Regions from separate parts of the Caballeronia sp. LZ043 genome, predicted to be linked through region 3. Evidence: predicted binding sites of a transcription regulator. Region 3 holds the regulator's gene; each other region holds the start of a gene.
The links. The regulator LexA, encoded in region 3, represses DNA repair genes until DNA is damaged. The targets are predictions, from matches to a motif close to ACTGTATNNNNATACAGT.
Positions count from the first base shown of each region.

Region 1: the regulator LexA is predicted to act here: its motif matches at 2,295-2,312, upstream of QCE64_RS09140 (ATP-dependent helicase).
Region 2: the regulator LexA is predicted to act here: its motif matches at 2,509-2,526, upstream of recA (recombinase RecA).

Region 1 is NZ_JARUXT010000001.1:2,010,106-2,015,341, reverse strand. Features, by position in the region: gene QCE64_RS09160 (MATE family efflux transporter) at 1-650, opposite strand, end outside; gene QCE64_RS09155 (RNA-binding S4 domain-containing protein) at 888-1,109, opposite strand; gene QCE64_RS09150 (hypothetical protein) at 1,404-1,868, shown strand; gene QCE64_RS09145 (hypothetical protein) at 1,921-2,181, shown strand; gene QCE64_RS09140 (ATP-dependent helicase) at 2,347-4,476, shown strand; gene QCE64_RS09135 (DUF4088 family protein) at 4,490-5,236, opposite strand, start outside.
Region 2 is NZ_JARUXT010000001.1:488,900-494,135, reverse strand. Features, by position in the region: gene QCE64_RS02280 (DUF2889 domain-containing protein) at 1-95, opposite strand, end outside; gene recX (recombination regulator RecX) at 225-755, opposite strand; gene recA (recombinase RecA) at 1,336-2,406, opposite strand; gene QCE64_RS02265 (response regulator transcription factor) at 2,699-3,433, shown strand; gene QCE64_RS02260 (sensor histidine kinase N-terminal domain-containing protein) at 3,439-5,019, shown strand.
Region 3 is NZ_JARUXT010000001.1:1,354,330-1,359,565, reverse strand. Features, by position in the region: gene cysW (sulfate ABC transporter permease subunit CysW) at 1-347, opposite strand, end outside; gene cysT (sulfate ABC transporter permease subunit CysT) at 344-1,231, opposite strand; gene QCE64_RS06110 (sulfate ABC transporter substrate-binding protein) at 1,331-2,365, opposite strand; gene lexA (transcriptional repressor LexA) at 2,624-3,301, shown strand; gene QCE64_RS06100 (hypothetical protein) at 3,526-3,855, shown strand; gene QCE64_RS06095 (DUF2939 domain-containing protein) at 3,953-4,555, shown strand; gene QCE64_RS06090 (universal stress protein) at 4,586-5,095, opposite strand.

The DNA of each region.
Region 1 (5,236 bases), 660 kb from region 3:
AGCCAGACGGTGATGGTGGTCGCGGCGGCGGAGCCAAGAAAGCCTTCGCGCGGCAGGCCGTAGGCGCCGTGAATCAGGCCGTAGTTGAGGAAGCCGTTGACGAACACGCCGCCGATCGACACCCACAGCAGCCTGCGCGCCGCACCGATGGCCGGCAGGAACGCGCGCATCATGCCGACGCCGATCAAACTGCCGGGCGTGCCCCAGCGCAACACCGCGCAGTATTCGCCGACGTTCTTCGCCAGCAGCGCCGGTTCGTGGAACGCGAGCAGGATGGCTTCGGCATAGGACAGCAGCACGAAGGCGGGCACTGCGAGCAGCAGCGAGAGCACGAAGCCGGTCCAGTAGATGCTCGGCACGCGCTCGTCGGCGTTGGCGCCGCGTGCGTGCGCGACCGATACCGACACCGACGTCAGCACGCCCTGCAGCAGCGTCACGACGACGAAGAAGAGATTCGCGCCGAGGCCGCCGGCGGCGAGCGCATCGGGACCGAGCGAGCCGAGCAGGATGGTGTCGGTGACGCCCATTGCCATCTGCGAGAGCTGCGCGATGGCGAGCGGCGCCGCGAGGCGCGCGGTGTCGGCGGCGTGACGGGTGAGGCTCGGCGGTCCTTGATGCGCGCGCTGCGCGCGCGTGGTCTGGGCTTGCATGGTTGAGAGCGAATCAAACGGAGAGGACACGGCGGCGTGGCGGCGTGGCGGCGCGGCGTGGGGACGCAAGCTTCCTGACCGTGCCGACGTCAGGATTATTCCGCGCCGTTCCCGGGGCCAGGCCGCGAAACGAAAGATGACAAGCTTATTGCGTCGCGTGCGGCCTGTCGATGACGCGCCGGCTTATGCCGGGCTTTTGGCAAGCGCGTGACGCGTGCGCTCAAGCTTCGCGATGCGTCACGCGGGGGCGCGCACGCGGATGGTCCGGCCGTCGAGTTTCACGACCTGGCCCGCGCGGATCTTGCAGGTCTTACGCAGTTCCACGTGGCCGTCGACGGTGACTTCGCCCATGGCGACGCGCGCTTTCGCGGAGCCGCCGCTGTCCGCGAGACCCATCAGCTTCAGCAGGTTGTGAAGTTCGACGAAGTCGCCCGTGAGGGTGAATTGGAGTGACGGCATGACGGGCGAAGCAGGATTGCAGGAAGTAGGCGTCCATCATAAACCACCGGCGCCGCGCGCCGGGCATGCGCCGTGCTCTTCGCAAACGGGACCCCGGTAAACGGTTCGAAAGCAGTCTGGTTGGCAAATGTAGCCAGATGAAACCGTCGGTAACAATGACAGCTTTTGGAGAACTCGTCCGCGCACCGACGGGTCCGACGGTTTGACTGAAACAGCTTCGGTCATCTTTCCAAATCGACAAACGCCGCGCGGACCGCATTCCGGCGGCACACAAACCAGAGAGAGGACACGCTCATGACTCAAGCTCGCAATCTGTTGATCGGTACCGCCATTGCCACGCTCGCTGCTTCGAGCGCCTTCGCGCAAAGCACGCAGCCGGCCCCCATGACGCCCCCGCCCGCGCAGGCGCAGACCATGCAGCCGGCGCCGGGCCAGATGTCGAATCAGATGCCGGGCAACGCGATGCCCGCGCAGGCCCAGCAACCGGCAACGCCGGCGCCGCAGAACCTCGTCGCACCCGCTCCGACGGACCCGCTCGTGCAGCGCCGCAACGCCAACGCACAGGCCAACGCGGAATATCGCGCGTCGAAGAAGGCGTCGAAGGCCGAACTGAAGGCGCAGCGCCAGCAGGCCAAGGCCGACTACAAGGAAGAGGTCAAGAATGCGAAGATCAATCGCAAGGCCGACAAGGACGCCGCCAAGGCCGAACTGAACGCCACTGAGCCGAGCACGCCGAAGGACACGGGACTGCAGCACTAAGCGGATCACTAAGCGGGTCGCTGTCCAGGCGGAAACGTTCAAGGGAGGACTTATGAAGCAAGGATCGAAGGCATTCATGGCCGCGCTTGTCGCGGCGACGCTGGCCAGCGCGAGCGCAGCTTCGTTCGCGCAGACCACCAGCGACGCGCCGATGACGAAGGCCGATCAGAAGGCGGCGAAGAAGCAGGCGTCGGCCGACAAGGACGCCGCTGTCGCGCAGGCCAAGGCCGACAAGAAGAAGACCGAAGCCCAGTCCGAAGCCAACGAAGCCGCTGCGGACGCCAAGCTGAAGAACGCGAAGAAGGCTGACTGATCGTCTGAACGCGTTGATCGGCGTGATGAGCCATGAGCCCGGTTCCTGTTGGACCGGGCTCGTTTGTCTTTGGGGGCCAAAAGCTGAGCCGTGGCAAAGACTTGCGCGCGAAGGTTGTATGGATATACAGTGTGCGTCACTCTTTTGCCGCCAGTCCCATCTCCCGTGCTCACGCTCCCCGATACCGCCGACACCGCTGCCGATGCCGCCGCCAGACAAGTCGCGGACTATCTCGCGAAGCTCAACGAGGCACAACGCCAGGCCGTCGAATTCGGTGTCGATGAACCCGATCGCCGTGGCGGGCCGCTGCTGGTCATCGCGGGCGCGGGATCCGGCAAGACCAATACGCTCGCGCATCGCGTCGCGCACCTGCTCGTGAAAGGCGCCGATCCGCATCGCATCCTGCTCCTTACGTTCTCGCGCCGCGCCGCCCTCGAAATGACCCGGCGCGTGACGCGCATCGCCACCCAGGCGCTCGGCACGCGCAGCGCCATCGCGCAGGGACTGACCTGGTCGGGCACCTTCCACAGCGTCGGCGCGCGGCTGCTGCGCGATTACGCCGATCTCGTCGGCCTCGCGCCGTCGTTCACCATCAACGACCGCGAAGACTCCGCCGACCTGATGAATCTCGTGCGCCACGAGCTCGGCCTGTCATCGAAGGAGAAGCGCTTTCCGGCCAAGTCCACCTGCTTTTCGATCTACTCGCGCGTCGTGAACACCGGCGCGTCGCTGGCCACGGTGCTCGACCAGTCGTTCCCCTGGTGCCGCGAGTGGGAAGCCGACCTGAAGCGCCTGTTCGCCGCGTATGTCAACGCCAAGCAGTCGCAAAGCGTGCTCGACTACGACGACCTCTTGCTCTACTGGTCGCATCTCGCGGCGGAGCCGTCGGTTGCGGCGGACTTGTCGAGCCGTTTCGATCACGTGCTCGTCGACGAATACCAGGACACCAACCGCCTGCAGGCGTCCATCCTGCTCGCGATGAAACCGGACGGACGCGGCCTGACCGTCGTCGGCGACGATGCGCAGTCCATCTATTCGTTTCGCGGCGCGACGGTGCGCAACATCCTCGACTTCCCCGGCCACTTCAACCCGCCCGCCGCCAGCGTCACGCTGGATCGCAACTACCGCTCGACACAGCCGATCCTCGAGGCGTCGAACGCAGTGATCGGGCTTGCGTCCGAGCGCTACACGAAGAACCTGTGGACCGACAAGGCGTCGGCGCAGAAGCCGCGCGTCGTCAGCGTCGCCGATGAAGCCGATCAGGCGCGCTATGTCGTCGAGAAAGTGCTGGAGGCGCGCGAAGGCGGCATGAAGCTCAAGTCGCAGGCGGTGCTGTTTCGCGCGGCGCATCACAGCGCCACGCTCGAAATCGAGCTCACGCGGCGCAACATTCCGTTCGTGAAGTTCGGCGGCCTCAAGTTCCTCGATTCGATCCACGTCAAGGACGTGCTCGCCGTGCTGCGCTGGGCCGAGAATCCGCGTGACCGCGTCGCGGGCTTTCGCGTTGCGCAGTTGCTGCCGGGCATCGGGCCGGCGCTGGCCGGGCGGCTACTCGACAGTGTGAGCGCGCCGCAGGCGGTGGCGTCGCAGGCCATTGCCGGTTTTCAGGCGCCGGCGCGCGCCAGCGAGGACTGGCCGCGGTTCGTCGGGCTGATGGCGAAGCTGTGCGGCCGCGAATCGGGCTGGCCGGCCGAGTTCGAAATGATCCGCCGCTGGTATGAGCCGCATCTCGAACGCAATCACGAGGACGCGGCGATCCGTATCGGCGACGTGCTGCAGATGGAGAGCATTGCGTCGACGTATCCGACGCGCGAACGTTTCCTCACCGAACTCACGCTCGATCCGCCCGACGCGACCAGCGACGAATCCGGCGTGCCGCTGCTGGACGAGGACTATCTGATCCTCTCGACCATCCATTCGGCCAAGGGCCAGGAATGGCGCAACGTGTTCGTGCTCAATGGCGTGGACGGCTGCATTCCGTCCGACCTGGGCACTGGCAGCGACGAGGAAATCGATGAAGAGCGGCGCCTGTTGTATGTCGCGATGACGCGTGCGAAGGAAGACCTGCATGTCATCACGCCGCAGCGCTTCTACGTGCACAACCAGACGCATCTCGGCGACCGCCACGTGTGGGCGCAGCGTACGCGCTTCATTCCGCCGCATCTGCTGCCGCATTTCGAGGCGGCGGCCTGGCCGCCGGTCGTCGCGCCCGCGGCGCCGACGGCGGCGGGGCTGGCGGCAGCCGCGAAGGCCAAGCTGGATATCGCGGCGCGCCTTAAGGGAATGTGGGAGTAAGAAGGGCGCGCGATCAGCGCTGCGCGCGCGAGGCGCGCGGCGTGCGCGGCGGCGAGAAGATGCTGCGCAGCCAGGCGGCGAAGCGCGTGTAGCCGTCGTAAGGCTCTTCGACAAACAATTCCGGGCGCAGCGAGCGCAGCATTTCGAGCACTTGCTGCGCTTCCTGTTTCTGGATCGAGCCATACACGATGCCGAGCCGCAGCAGGCAGCGCAGTTCACCGAGCTTCTCGCGCGCCGTCGAGCCGATGCTCGTTTCCACCGAAATCTTCATTTCGTAGACGCGCTGGCGCAGCGAATCGGCGAGGCGCCATGCGGGCGTCTGCATCTTCTCTTCCACTTCGCGAATGTCCGCCGCCGCGGACTTGATCTGCGAGGCCAGCATGTCCACTTGCGACACGTCGCCCTTGGCTTCGGTGACGATGGCCGCCGCCCATTCGCGCGACGCCTTGACGAGATCTTCCGCGGTCCAGTCGGCGCGAATCGCGAACGCGAAGCCATGTTCGGCCGCTTGGCGGATCAGGATCTCGACGACATCCGGAAACTCCTTGTCGAGCGCGCGCTTGGCCCACGCGTACTGGCCGTGCGAGAGCATGCGCTGCACGGCCTGCTCGGTGAGCGGCGTGTGGTTGTCGAGCAGGATCGCCCGCAGGAAGTCTTCGAACGACGGTGTGACGAACTGCGGATCCAGCTTCAGCGACAGACGCAGGAAGGCGTCGAAGTCGCGCTGCAAGGAAGCGATCGTCTCTTCGCGGAGCGAAAG
Region 2 (5,236 bases), 870 kb from region 3:
TCAATATCCCACAGACTATCTTCGCGCTCGAAGGCTTCCAGCCGAATTGCGCGTCGATGGCGCAAGTGTCGGGGAGCGGGAGGCGAGAGAGGCATGCTGGAAGTGAGCCGGTACGGAGAAAACCGTGCGATTTTAGCATATTGGGTATTTCCGGCCGGACATGCCCCTGAGGATCGGCGCATACCTGTTGCCGTGTGGCGTGATGCAGGTTCGAGCGGCTGTGCTCAGTCGTCGACGATCTCTTCGCTCCAGTCCTCGTCGCCGCCCTTCAGGATCTTGCCGATCGTGCCGCCGGAGAAGCCGCGCGCCGCCAGGAAGCGCGCCTGCCTGGCGCGTTCAGCGGGCGTGTCCGGCAAGGTGCCGTACTTCTTCTCCCATACGGCCCGGGCGCGGTCGGTCTCGGTTTGCGCGAGCTTGTCGGCGGTCTCGCTGATGAGCGACTCGCCGACCGCATGGCGCTTCAGTTCGCTGATGATCCGGCTGCCGCCCATGCGCGCGGCCCGCCGATGCACGACGCTCTCCACGAAGCGTTCGTTCGACAGCCAGCCGTCGCGTTCCAGGTCGTCCAGCACGGTGTCCAGGGAATCGGTTTCGCTGACATACGGACTCAACTTTCGCGACAACTCGGCCCGGCTAAACTCGCGACGCGACAGCGCCGCGAGCGCACGCCCTTTCAACGAGCGCTTCGGACGCCTTGGGTCGCTCGCTTCGGCAACCGAAGTCTTGCGAGTGCGCTGGCTCGTGCGGGTGAACACTGCTTCGTCCGCCGCGGCTGGTGGTGCTTCAGCCGGCGCGCGTTGCTCGAATGGCTCGAAGGGGTCGGCGTCTTCGAAGGGATCTGTGAATGGCGGAGGCGCTGGCCGCGCGCGCCGGGGCGCGGACGTGGACGGGGACTCGACGGACGCCGATGTGCGTTTGGCGCGCTGTGCTGGGGGCTGCTCGGTCGCCTGCTTCAGCAGGGCGCGAGCGTGTGCGAGGCGCGTTGAGCGGGGGTTTGCGTGGCTTAGAGAGGCGTCCGATGCAGCCGCCAGGTCCGATGCCGTATCCGGCTCGTCCGACCGCCCGCCCATGCTTGCCCCGGAAACGCGACGCGCCGACGCGAAAGACCTCTTCGCGTCGGCGAGTTTCTTGTCACTGCGTGGGAATGCGCCTTTGGGCGAGACTCCGCGCCGTTCGCTGCTTCGTTCGTAGCGGTCGACGGATGCACAACCTTCCTCCGTTGCCTCATCAGCCGGACCGGGCTCCGAAGCAGGCTCCGAACCAGCCTCCGGATCAGCCTTCGAATCCGTCTTCGAACCGGGCCGGCGCCTGAGCATCGTCCTTCAGGCTCGACGCTTATTCGTCGTCGGCCACTTCGGCCTTGACGGCAACCACTTCACCCAGCGCAGCCACGCCCAGCGATTCACGGATCTTGTTCTCGATCTCGCGTGCGATGTCCGGATTCTCGCGCAGGAATTCACGCGCGTTGTCCTTGCCCTGACCGATCCGCTCGCCGTTGTAGCTGTACCAGGCGCCGGCCTTGTCGACCAGCTTCGCCTGCACGCCCAGGTCGATGATTTCGCCCTGACGCGAGATGCCTTCACCGTACAGGATGTCGAAGATGGCTTCGCGGAACGGCGGCGCGACCTTGTTCTTCACGACCTTGACGCGCGTTTCATTGCCGATGACTTCGTCGTTCTTCTTGATCGAGCCAATGCGGCGGATATCCAGACGCACAGACGAATAGAACTTGAGCGCATTACCGCCGGTAGTGGTTTCCGGGTTGCCGAACATCACGCCGATCTTCATGCGGATCTGGTTGATGAAGATGACCAGGCAGTTCGTGCGCTTGATGGTGCCAGTCAGCTTGCGCAGCGCCTGCGACATCAGACGCGCCTGCAAACCCGGCAGCGAGTCGCCCATTTCGCCTTCGATTTCCGCCTTCGGCACGAGCGCCGCTACGGAGTCGATGACGATCATGTCGATGGAGCCGGAGCGCACCAGCGCGTCCGCGATTTCGAGTGCCTGCTCGCCCGTGTCCGGCTGCGAGATCAGCAGTTCCGGCACGTTCACGCCGAGCTTGCCTGCGTACTGAACGTCGAGCGCGTGTTCCGCGTCGATGAAGGCCGCCGTGCCGCCAAGCTTCTGCATTTCGGCAACTACCTGCAGCGTGAGCGTGGTCTTGCCCGATGATTCCGGACCGTAGATTTCCACCACACGGCCGCGCGGCAAACCGCCGACGCCGAGTGCGATGTCCAGACCGAGCGAACCGGTGGACACCACCTGAATGTCTTCGACCGCCTCACCTGCGCCGAGCCGCATGATCGACCCTTTGCCGAATTGCTTTTCGATCTGCGAGAGCGCGGCGGCCAGGGCCTTGCTCTTCTCCGCAGTCATTCCAGCCGGGCCTTTCTTGCTTTCTTCCATGAATCGTCCTTTGCTATGATGAACGGCGTCTGAGGCGGTGTTCACGGGCATTTCCGCTGCTCGAACGAGCTTCTCGAAAGGCCTTTTCACACGCACGCAGACACTGTATAAAAAAACAGTAGTTTTTGCAAGCAGGTAAAGGTGCGACGCTGCTTTTTTCCGCGTCGCCCAAGTTGCACGCCCTGCGCAAGAACCGCGATACACCTGGAGACCGCCGCGCCGGGCGACATTCGGTGCCGGCAATGCCGCTGCGCTTCGCCGCGCATGCGGGCGTACCAAGGCGCACACGACGATGCGAATCCTCATTGCCGAAGACGACAGCATACTCGCGGACGGTCTCGTCCGATCACTCCGCCAATCGGGCTATGCCGTCGACCATGTGAAGCATGGCGTCGAGGCCGATACCGCCCTCTCGCTACAGACTTTCGACCTCCTGATCCTCGATCTCGGCCTGCCGCTGATGCCCGGCCTGGAGGTGCTGCGCCGCCTGCGCGCACGCAATTCGCAGATGCCCGTGCTGATCCTCACCGCCGCCGACAGCGTCGACGAGCGCGTGAAGGGACTCGACCTCGGCGCAGATGACTATATGGCCAAGCCCTTCGCGCTCAACGAGCTCGAAGCGCGCGTGCGCGCGCTGACGCGGCGCGGCGCGGGCGGCGGTCCGACGGTCGTGAAGCATGGCGCGCTGAGCTTCGACCAGGTCGGACGCATCGCGACGATCGGCGAGCAGGTCATCGACTTGTCCGCGCGCGAGCTCGGCGTGCTCGAAGTGCTGCTGCAGCGAAGCGGCCGGCTCGTGTCGAAGGAACAGCTCGTCAATCATCTGTGCGAGTGGGGCGAGGAAGTCAGCAATAACGCCATCGAGGTCTACGTGCACCGGCTGCGCAAGAAGATCGAGCCGAGCGGCGCGAAGATCATCACGGTACGCGGACTCGGTTACACGCTGGAGAAAGCGGGCGCGTCGTCGAACGGCGCGGGCCCGCAGCCGCCGGCCGACCCGATGCCCGCCAGCCATCACTACAAGTAGGCGGCATGGCGTCGTCGGCTTCCACCGAATCGCGCGCGCAGAAGCCATCCGCTGAAGCCTCCGCCGACTCCGACACCCAGCGCGACGCGCGCTACGCCAACCCGTTCGCGCCGCCCGACGAGCTCGAGCCCGATGCGCACGCGCATCCGCGCTCGCTCTTCGGTGAAATTCTCGACTGGATGCTGGCGCCGCTGCTGCTGCTCTGGCCGATGAGCATCGCAGTGACCTATCTCGTCGCCAAGTCGATCGCCAACGGGCCCTTCGATCGCGCGCTCGAAGCCGACGCCTACGTGCTGGCGCGGCAGATCCAGCCGGTCAACGGCGTCGCGGAACTGCGCCTCCCCGACGCTACCCGCGACTTCCTGCGCGCCGACAACATCGACAGCGTGTTCTTCCAGGTGCTCGGCACGCGCGGCGAGCTGGTCGGCGGCGACCGCGACATGCCGCTGCCGCACGACGACGACCGGCCGCAGCCCGGCATCGTCGAATTCCGCGACGATGTACTGCGCGGCAACGACATCCGCGTCGCCTACACGACGGTGGATCTGCCCGGACTCGCGCCCGGACGCGATCCGGCCAGCACCCAGCCGGTGCTGGTGCAGGTTGCCGAGACGCTCGACAAACGCAGCCAGCTCGCCAACGACATCATCAAGGGCGTGATCCTGCCGCAGTTCGTGATCCTGCCGCTCGCGATCATCCTGGTGTGGTTCGGACTGTCGCGCGGGCTTGCGCCGCTGCATGCGCTGCAATCGAATATCCGGGCGCGCCGTCCGGACGATCTCTCGCCGCTGGAGGCCGACCGCGCCCCGCCGGAGATCGCGCCGCTGGTCGCCTCGTTCAACGATCTGCTCACGCGGCTCGAACAGAACATGGAGTTCCAGAAACGTTTCATCGCCGATGCCGCGCATCAGATGAAGACGCCGCTCGCCGGCTTGCGCATGCAGGCCGAGTTTGCGATGCGCCAGGAGGTGTCGGCGGAGGTGCAGCGCTCGCTGGAACAGATCGCGACGAGCTCCGAACATGCCGCCCGCCTCGTCACGCAATTGCTGGCGCTGGCGCGCGCCGAGAATCGCGCGGCGGGCGGCATCTTTGCGCGTATCGAGCTGACGGCGCTCGCGCGCCTCGCGGTGCGCGACTGGGTGCAGCCTGCGCTCGCCAAGGGCATGGACCTGGGCTATGAGGAGCCGCCTCATCCGGTGGAGGTGGAAGGCAATGTCGTGATGCTGCGGGAGATGCTCTCGAACCTGATCGACAACGCGATCCGCTACACGCCCGCGGGCGGGCGCATCACCGTGCGCGTGCGGACGGACGAGGACAACCTCGATCTCGTGCATCTCGAAGTAGAAGACTCGGGGCTCGGCATTCCGGCGGCGGAGCGCGAGCGCGTGGTGGAGCGCTTCTACCGGATTCTCGGGCGCGAAGGCGACGGCAGCGGGCTCGGACTTGCGATCGTCAAGGAGATCGCGACGATGCACGGCGGCACGCTCACGATCGAGGATCACGTGTATCAGGACAGCCCCCGGCTGGCCGGAACCCTTGTACGGGTCAGCCTCCAGCGGGTTTATCCTGCCCGGGACAAACCCTGAGCGTCCGGATCGATTTTTCCTCGCTTGGGCGTTCGAAGCCCGACGTTGCCCGAAATTAAACGATCGTTTGCACCACGATCCCGTCAAATCGCTGCGTTCTTCCAGCAAAGGCAGCGCTGAAGGCCTGACGCCGCGCGTCAGAACGCCGTAAGTTTTCGTTCCAATAATCGTAGCACCGGAACCGCCAGGTCGCGGACCGACGTATTCGAAAAATCAG
Region 3 (5,236 bases):
TCGATCAGCGTCGTCAGCAGCGCCTTGCCGCGAAACTCGAACTTCGCGATGGCCCACGAAGCCGCCAGCCCGAACCCGAGATTGAGCGGCACGGCGATCGCGGCGGTGAGGAGCGTCAGCTTGATCGCGGACCACGCATCCGGGTCCTTCAGCGACTCGAAGTAATAGTCGAGGCCCTTGGCGAAGGCCTGCGCGAACACGGCGGCGAGCGGCACCACGAGAAAGAACGCGAGGAACGCGAGCGCGATGCCCGTCAGCAGCCAGCGCACCGCGCGCGGCTCGGTGACGGGATTGAGCGTGTGCGTCTCGCGCTGCGACGAGGTTTGCAATGGCAGGACCTTGCTCATGCCGGTTCTCCTGCCGTCGCCTGCGCGACCTGTGCCGGCGCCGCGCCGGTCTTGCTCGTGCGCCGTTGCAGGAACCACTGCAAGGTGTTGATGAGCAGCAGCATCAGGAACGACACGCACAGCATCACGACGGCGAGCGCGGTGGCGCCGGCATAGTCGTATTGTTCGAGCTTGGTGATGATGAGGAGGGACGTGATCTCGGACTTCATCGGCACGTTGCCGGCGATGAAAATCACCGAGCCGTATTCGCCGAGCGCGCGTGCGAATGCGAGCGCGAAGCCCGTCAGCAAGGCGGGCAACAGCGACGGCAGCACCACTCGGCGGAACGTCAGCCAGCGCGATGCGCCGAGGCACGCGGCGGCTTCCTCCTGCTCGCGCTCGAAGTCCTCCAGCACCGGCTGCACCGTGCGCACGACGAACGGCAAGCCGATGAACGTCAGCGCGACCAGCACGCCGAGCGGCTTGAAGGCGACCTTGATGCCGAGCGGCGCGAGATACTGGCCCACCCAGCCGTTGCTCGCATAGACCGCGGCGAGCGAGATGCCCGCGACCGACGTGGGCAGCGCGAACGGCAGGTCGACGATGGCATCGACGATGCGCTTGAACGGGAACGTGTAGCGCACCAGCACCCACGCGACGAGAAAGCCGAACACGGCGTTGATGAGCGCGCCGCCGAGCGCCGCGCTGAAGGTCAGCCGGTACGAGGCCAGCACGCGCGGCGACGTGACCGCGCGGACGAACTGGGCCCAGTCGAGCGTCGCGGTCTTCGCGAAGGTGGCCGCAAGCGGAATCAGCACCACGAGGCTCAGATAAGCCAGCGTGATGCCGAGGGTCAGGCCGAAGCCGGGCAAGGCGCTCGGCTTCCTGAATGTGAGGGTCGTCATCCTTGAGTCTTCCTTTTGCGCCGGGGGAGGCGCGTGCTGCCGGGTACTGCATGAACGACGCGCGGCGTCATGAGTGCGCCGCGTCGCCGGGACCTGTCCTTACTGCGGCTGATAGATCGAGTCGAACACGCCGCCGTCGGCAAAGTGCGTCTTCTGCGCCTTGGCCCAGCCGCCGAACGTATCGTCGATGGTGTAAAGCTTCAGCTTCGGAAACTGCTTCGTGAGCTCGGCCGGCACCGTCTTCGAACGCGGCCGATAGAAATTGCGCGCGGCAATCTGCTGGCCTTCGTCGCTATACAGATACTTGAGATACGCCTCGGCGAGCTTGCGGGTGCCGTGCTTGTCGACGACCTTGTCCACCACCGCGACCGGCGGCTCCGCCAGGATGCTCACCGACGGCACCACGATCTCGAATTTCTCCGGACCGAACTCCTTCAGCGACAGAAACGCCTCGTTCTCCCACGCGATCAGCACGTCGCCCTGACCGCGCTGCACGAAGCTCGTCGTTGCGCCGCGCGCGCCGGAATCGAGCACGCCTGCATTCTTGTAGAGCTTCGTCACGAAGTCCTTCGCGGTCTGCTCGTTGCCGCCCGGCTTGTGCTGCGCATACGCCCACGCGGCCAGGTAGTTCCAGCGCGCGCCGCCCGAGGTCTTGGGATTCGGCGTAACGATGGACACGCCCGGCTTCGCCAGGTCGTCCCAGTCCTTGATGTGCTTCGGATTGCCCTTGCGCACCAGGAACACGATGGTCGAGGTGTACGGCGAGGCATTGTCCGGCAGGCGTTTCTGCCAGTCTGCGTTGACGAGGCCCTTGCCCGCGAGGGCGTCGATGTCGTACGCCAGCGCGAGGGTGACGACATCGGCCTGCAGGCCGTCGAGGACCGCGCGCGCCTGGCCGCCGGAGCCGCCGTGGGACTGCTTGAAGGTGACGGTCTCGCCCGTCTCGGCCTTCCACTTCTTCGCGAAGGCCTGATTGAAGTCCTGATAGAGCTCGCGCGTCGGATCGTAGGACACGTTCAGGAACGATGTCTCCGCGCTCGCGGACGCCGCCATGCCGATGCCCGCCGCTGTCAGCGCAGCCGCCGCGAGCAGGCGTCGCGCGCCCCGACCCAATCCCCATTTCAAGCTTTGCATTCCCCGTTCTCCGTCTTATCGAATTGACGGAATCAGTCTAACGACGGGTCTATATGATTAGAAATAATCGTTTGTCACTTTTTTATACGTGAAACTGCTAAGAAGCTTATTCCTCTACGTAGAAAGGGTGGCTGGGGCTCGAACGCGCTCGCTGCGGGCCTGCACAACCGAACTTAAAGTAAAGCTTGAAAAGCGCGGAATACTGTATAAAAATACAGTCACCTGTCCATCCATACAGTGCCCCAGGGGTCCGAGCCAGTGAACAAGACATCCAAACTCACCGCGCGGCAGCAGCAGGTGTTCGAGTTGATCCAGCGCGCGATCGAGCGTACGGGCTTCCCGCCCACGCGCGCCGAGATCGCCGCCGAACTCGGCTTCAGTTCGGCCAATTCGGCCGAGGAGCATTTGCGGGCGCTGGCGCGCAAGGGCGTGATCGAACTCGCGGCGGGCTCGTCGCGCGGCATTCGCCTGCTGAGCGACTCAGCGCGCATCGAGCGGCCGGAAGACGTGCCGCATCAGTTCACGCTGCCGCATGCGAGCATCATGCAGCTTTCGCTGCCGCTGGTCGGCCGGGTCGCGGCCGGTAGTCCCATCCTCGCGCAGGAGCACATCTCGCAGCACTACGCCTGCGACCCTGCGCTGTTTTCGAGCAAGCCGGACTACCTGCTGAAGGTGCGCGGGCTGTCCATGCGCGACGCGGGCATTCTCGACGGCGACCTGCTGGCCGTGCAAAAGCGCACCGAAGCGAAGGACGGGCAAATCGTGGTCGCGCGTCTGGGCGACGACGTGACGGTGAAGCGCTGGAAGCGTCATCGCGATGGCGTCGAACTGATCGCCGAGAATCCGGACTACGAGAACATTTTCGTGCGCTCCGGCAGCGGCGAGTTCGCGCTCGAAGGCATCGCGGTCGGCCTGATTCGCTCCGGCGAGTTCTGATATTCCGGCATACGCGGTGGTGAGCGTGGTGAGACCAAGCCTCAGAAAAGATTGGAAGTTTTTATGTTTCGCCTGTCTCACTGAGACAAGAAATGTCCTGGTAATAGCGGAATATCAACTCACCAACCGCAGCGACGCTCACCCGGGCGTTCAACCGAAAAAACCAGCATGACGGCCACCGTTCGCGGCGGGCCGCTGTGCGCCCTATCGTCTGGAGAGTCACCATGGAACGTTTCGCCCGCTTGTTGCCCTTCCGCCAATTCGGCCGTCTGCGTCATCTGCGCACGCTGATTTCGTGCGGCATGCCGCGCGCCGAAACCACGCCGGATCTCTTCGAGACGGACATGCCCGCACTGCCGTCGCGTCAGCCGGCGTTTGCGCGGGTTTCGCTGAACAGCGGCGTGCATGCGGAAGCAGCCGAACGCGCGCCGGTGCGCGTGTATCGCGGACAATCGCGCGTGATCCTGGTCGGCAAGATCGATGAAGTGTCGCGCATGATCGACCGCTGCATCGCGGAGGAAAGCGCCGGGCTGGCGGGCGGGATCCTCGCGTAAGCGGGTTCCGGCAGACGCCGATTTCGGGTTCGCGGGATTTATCGGGCCCTTGCGCGGTCAATCGGGATTCACGTTCCGCGCGAGGCCCTTTCACCGCATGTCCCGCACTACCCGCTCCATCCTGACCGCGCTCGTCGTCCTGATCGTCATCGGACTGCTGGGCTATATCTATGCATCGCCCTATATCGCGTTGAATCGCCTCAAGCGCGCAGCCGATGCGCGCGACGCGCAGACGGTCAATGAATACGTCGATTACCCCGCGCTGCGCGCGAGCCTCAAGGAGCAAGTCGCCGCCTTGCTCACGCGGCGTGTGGATATCCAGAAAAACGGAAATCCGCTCGCCATCATCGGCGCGATGATCGGCGCGGCGGTCGTCGGTCCGCTGGTGGACACCTATGCCACGCCTGACGGCGTCGCGGCCATTCTCAACGGCATCCCGCCGCGCGGCACCCCCGGCGAACGCCCGCCGCCGGCCGGAACGAACGAGGCGGCGGTTTCATCCGCAGCACCGGCATCGGGCAGCGCCGCCCCGACACCCGAAGCCGCGCCGAAACCGCCTGCCACCACCGCGGGCTATCGCGACTTGAATACCTTCGCCGTGACCTATCAGCACGGCGCCGGCGACGCCCGTTACTCGGCCATCTTTCATCGCGATGGCCTCGTGTCATGGAAGCTCGTCGCGGTGAATCTGGACGGCTGAGGCGTTTCTGAAGCGTCGCTGAAGCGTCGTTCAGGCGCCCGCTTCCGCCTTCACAGGCCGGGCCGCCATGGCGGCCTCTTCTTCCGCCTCGGTCGACTCACCCGCCTGACACACTGCGACCAGAATGCTGCACTTCACGCGATCGAGCAGCGGCGTGTTGCCCGCGCCCATCCACCAGCGCGCGAGTCCATTGCGGCAGCGGTGCCCGACGACCACCAGATCCACGTTCAGCTGTTCGGCGAGCGCCGCAATCTCGTCGATCGGATGGCCGAACGCGAAGTGTCCCTGCGCCGGCAAACCGCGTTCGCGCAACCAGTCGACGCCTTCCTGAAGGATGTCGCGCGCGGCATCCTCGAAGCGGCCACAGGCCATGTCGGTGAGCAGCCCGGCGCTCTGTGCGATGCTCGAGCGCATGTCGACGACGGCCAGAATGTGCGTTTCCGCCTTCAGGTCGAGCGCGAGATTCGCGCCCTGACGCAGCGCCTTGCGGCCCTCTCTGGAGCCGTCATAGCACAGCAGGATTTTTCGATAGCTATCCATCTTGACCTCCCTGGCCAGACTTGCCCTTGACGCCTGCGCTCCGGACCGGAACGAGGCGTGTGATGGCAATGCGATTTCCCGTGGTGTCGCATCTTCATGATCGTGTGTCCCCCGGGGCGTCACAACGGTGGAAAACGCTAA